One region of the Actinoplanes sp. NPDC026619 genome, then DNA from elsewhere that is predicted to be linked to it. Evidence: riboswitches for the same ligand, from Rfam matches in the RefSeq annotation. Region 1 holds a riboswitch; the other holds the start of a gene.

Region 1 (2,192 bases):
GCCCGGATAGTAGAAGACCAGGTCACCCGGCTGAAGCTCGTCGCGTGACACCGCCTTGCCCTCGTTCCACTGGTCTTTCGTGTAGTGCTCGAGGTGGACGCCGACGCTGGCCCACGCCTCCTTCGTCAGACCCGAGCAGTCGTAACTGTTCGGGCCGTCGGAACCGAAGACGTACGGCTTGCCGATGAGGTCACAGGCTCGCTGCGCCGCCCGGCCGCCCTTGTCGTTGGTGTAGGTGACAGGACACGGACCGGTCTTGTACGGGCCGTCGGACTCGCCGCTCGCCCCGTACGCCTGAATCCGTAGTTTCTGCAGGTCGTTGATCTTCTTCTCGATCGCGGCCTTGCGCTTGGACAGGTCGGCGTCGCGTGCCGCGATCGACGTGGTCAGCACGTCCAGATCAGACTTCGTGCTGGTGTACTTGTCGCGCAGCTTGGCGACACCGGCGATCTGGTCCTGCTGATGACGCGCCAGCTGATCGAGGTAGGTCAGCTTGGCGGTCAGCCCGGTCGGCGACCCGGTGATGAGCATGGCGTTGAACGCGTTGGGCGAACCCTGCATGTACGCGTCCGTCGCCAGCCCGCGCACCTGCGACAGGGCAACGTCCACCTGCACCTGGAGCGGGGTGATCTGGGAGGCCAGCTTCTTCTGCTGGGCCTGGTTCTTCAGCAGTGTGCCGTGCACATCGTTGTACTGCTCGATGACCGGCTCGAGGTCGTTCCACTGCTTGTCGATCTGGGCCTCGACCGTGCTCGGCGAGGGAGCAGCGTGCGCCACGGAGGGTCCGGTAAGAACGACCCCCAGCGCGGCGGCAGCGCAGACGATGCTGCGCAGAACTGCGGCGCGTCGCGCCCCAATCCGTTTCACGTAGGTGCGTAGTCCTTTCTTCCCTCGGCCGCCGACCGGGTTAGCTGACGGGTTCGAGCGGGAAGCGCGCCCGGCCGCGTTGCCGCGGCTTCACCCCAACTACTCGGGTCCCCGGTTCGTCACGAATGACGATTAGGCGGTGGTCCGTCAGATCGTCCGGATGGACGATGGGGGGCTGCCGAACCGGGGACCACCGTACTCCGGATCAAGTCCTTAACTGAAGCGGCCACGGCAAGGAAACTGCTTGCTCGGGCGTAGTTACCAAGCGTTACTTCAACGGCCATTTAAGCAGCGCAACGTGCAGCCACGGCACCACGAGGATCACCGTGGGTAGAACAAGCAGGCCGACCGCGGCGACACTCGCGAGGGCGTTGAGCCCGACGGACCGGGTGTGCGGCGCCCCCAGCCGGGCCAGCCGGCGACGCCGCGCATCACCCTTCGGATTGGCGGCGGCATCCTCCGCCAGCGGGACGGCGTCGCTCAGCCGCTCCAGCGCGGCCTGCAGGGGCGCGGGCCCGGCGCGGCGACTCGCGGCATCATCGGCCACCATCTCCAGCAGCAGGTGTACGGCGTCAAGCGGCGCCCGGCTGCGCAACGGCCGTGGAACCGCCCGGTAGAACGCGGTGAACGACTCCATCACCAGGTCGTGGCGGTGCCGCAGGTGGGTCTGCTCGTGGGCGAGGACCGCGTCGATCTCCGGCCGGTCGAGGATCTTCAGCGCCCCGTCGCTGAGCACCACCCGCGCTTCCCGGCCGGGCACGCAGTAGGCGAGCGGCAGCGCCCCCTGCAGCACACGCAGGTTGTCGACGCCGAGCTCCTCGCGCTGTTCGACCCGGTCGAGCAGGTCGACGAGCAGCCGGTGCCGGGCGCGGCGCGCGCGGGAGCGCTTCGAGACGCCGTAGAGCGACCACAGCAGGCGCAGCACGATGGTCGCCGCGATGAGCAGCGCGCCGGCCAGGGCCGCGGCGGCGACGGGTTTGCCGGACGCGCGGGTCAGCTCCTCCGGCGCGGCGAGCACGACGCCGAGCGCGCAGAGCACGCCGGCCAGGGTGATCGCCTGCCAGAGCAGCACGGCGGCGGCCGGCGCCCGGTCGGGCCAGCGCGCGCCCGCGAGGATGCCGGGCACGACCAGCGAGAGGGTCAGCCCGAGCGCCCCGAGCAGGAGCGCCGTCATTTCTTGTTGGCGGCCTCGATGGCGGCGGCCAGCGCGTCCGGTGGGAGCTGGCCGACGAAGTAGGCGAGGGCGGCGTCCTGGTCCTCGGTGGTGCGCAGCGCGTCGAGCATGACCGATGCGGTCATCTCCTCGCGGGTCTGCGCCGGGGTGT
Region 2 (2,192 bases), on a different contig from region 1:
CGCTGTTCTGCTCGCGGAAGCAGTGCGTGTAGTGGGTGAAGCCGGCCGCCCGCGCCTGGTTGTAGGCGAACAGCATCCGCTGGGTGATGCGGCCCCCGCTGGTCGGGTCGTCCACCGTGCCGCTGCCGCCCGAGAACGTGCCGGACGTGTCGCTGCTGCCGCCGTCGGTCGACTGCGGATCGTCCTGGCCGGCGTTGGCCGCCTTCAGCGCGCCCTCCGCCTGCGCCTTGCGCTTGGCCATCACGCTGACCTGCTTGGCCTGGTCGCGGATGGTGGCGTCGATCCCGAGCTTCGCCTGTTCCTGCTGGTCGCGGGTCTGCTTAAGGTCCTTGATCACCGCTTGCTGCTTGACCGCGACCGTCTCGAGGGTCACCGCCCGGTCCAGGAAGCCGCTCGCCGAGTCGGCCGTGAGCAGGGCGCTCATCGGCCCGAGCCGGCCGGTCCGGTAAGCCTGCGCGGCGATTTCGTCGATCGCCGCCTGCTTCGGGCCGAGCTGGGTGTCGAGTTCCTTGACCTTGGCGGTCAGCTGGGTCTGCCGCGTCTTGGACTTGGCCAGCGCCTCCTGGGCATCCACGTAGCCCTTGGACGCCGCCTCGAGCTGTTGGATCAGCGTCTTCGAGCCACCCTCGCCGTCGTCGCCGGTGTCACCCGGCGCCGCGCTCGCCGGTGTTGCCACCGCGAAGGCCAGCCCGGCGACTGCCATCAAAAGGGCCAGGAATGCCGCAGAACGGCGGCGGACAGTTTTCTGCCGCACAAAGGTTTCCTTCCGTCGGCCGCCGACCGAGTTAGCTGACGGGTTCGGGATGGAAGTGATCCCTACCGCGGTTAGGCGGATTCACCCCAAGGAACGTGGTTCCCCGGCTCGCCCTCGCGGGCGATTAAGCGGCGATCCCCCGGCTGGAGATCGGGACCGACGATACTCATGATATTGATTGATCGACAGTTCTCGTACTGTGCGCAATTCGATGATGACCTTGCGTGACAAAAGCACGGAGAGTCGCCGGAACGTCACCGCATTCACATTTCCCGAGCCCTGCCCTATAGCACGGCCTCGGGTAAAGTAGGGCCGGTTCTGCCGCCGAAGGCGCCGCCCCCGAGGTGCCGGCAGACCACCGCCTAATCGCCCGCGAGGGCGTGCCGGGGAACCAGGTCAGTGGGGTGAATCCGCCTAACCGCGGTAGGGATCGCTTCCATCCCGAACCCGTCAGCTAACTCGGTCGGCGGTCAACTGGAAGGAACGTGCATGTCCGTACGCCCGCGCCGGTGGCTGACCCTAGCCCTGGCACCGCTCGTTGCGGTCGCCTTCTTGGCGGCGCCCGCATCGCCCGCGAGCGCCGACCCCGACACTCCGTCGACGTCCTCGGCCCAGCCCGACGAAAAGGGCGACGACAACGCCGACCAGACCCTCGATGACGTTCTCGAGTCGTCGAACCGCAAATACGTGCAGGCCAAGGCCGCGGTCGCCAAGTCGACCACCGCCCAGAAGCAGCTGACCGTCAAGGTCACGCTCGCCGAGGCCAAGCGCAATGTCCTCATTCCCGAGGTCAACGCGATCGCGGCCCAGCAGTACCGCACCGGCCACCTCGGCACCGTCAGCTTTCTGCTCGGCAGCAACGGCTCGGATGACTTCCTGGCCAAGGCGGTCTCCCTCGAGGAGATCAACACGCTGCACGACAAGAAGCTGCACGAGCTCAACGAGGCGATCGACGAGGTCAACACGACCAAGGCGGCACTCGACGCCGAGGTCAAGGCGGAGCAGACCAACCTGACCGCGATGGCGAAGCAGAAGCAGACCGCCGACAAGGCTCTGTCGCTCATCGGCGGCGCGGGCCTCACCGCCGGATTCGTGGACGCCACGTCGAAGGTCGCGGCCCCGGCGCCCCGCAATTCCGACGGCGGTTTCTCGCCCGAGAAATGCACAGTGAACGATCCGACGACCAGCGGTTGCATCACCGCCCGCACGCTGCACCTCTACCAAGAGGTGAAGAAAGCCGGCTTCAACAACTTTGTCGGTTGTCACCGCGACGGCGGGCCGTTCGAGCATCCAAAGGGCCGGGCCTGCGACTGGTCGTTGCAGAAGAGCGGCTTCTCGGAGTCACACAACGCCACCATGAAGAAGTACGGCAACGACCTGATGGCGTTCCTCGTGCGTAATGCCGACCGGCTGGGCATCTACTACGTCATCTGGTATG

The links. A riboswitch is a leader RNA that binds a small molecule or an ion and turns the genes downstream of it on or off. The one in region 1 is predicted to bind cyclic di-AMP.
Region 2: it holds a riboswitch for cyclic di-AMP, as region 1 does, so the genes downstream of both, AB0E90_RS15900 (hypothetical protein) here and AB0E90_RS22885 (NlpC/P60 family protein) in region 1, are expected to answer to the same signal.

The regions. Positions count from the first base shown of each region.
Region 1 covers NZ_JBEZYA010000010.1:185,333-187,524, forward strand. The annotation lists gene AB0E90_RS22885 (NlpC/P60 family protein) at 1-777, opposite strand, end outside; cyclic di-AMP (ydaO/yuaA leader) riboswitch at 882-1,016, opposite strand; gene AB0E90_RS22890 (M56 family metallopeptidase) at 1,136-2,041, opposite strand; gene AB0E90_RS22895 (BlaI/MecI/CopY family transcriptional regulator) at 2,038-2,192, opposite strand, start outside.
Region 2 covers NZ_JBEZYA010000006.1:199,322-201,513, forward strand. The annotation lists gene AB0E90_RS15895 (hypothetical protein) at 1-754, opposite strand, end outside; cyclic di-AMP (ydaO/yuaA leader) riboswitch at 759-895, opposite strand; cyclic di-AMP (ydaO/yuaA leader) riboswitch at 1,104-1,240, shown strand; gene AB0E90_RS15900 (hypothetical protein) at 1,244-2,192, shown strand, end outside.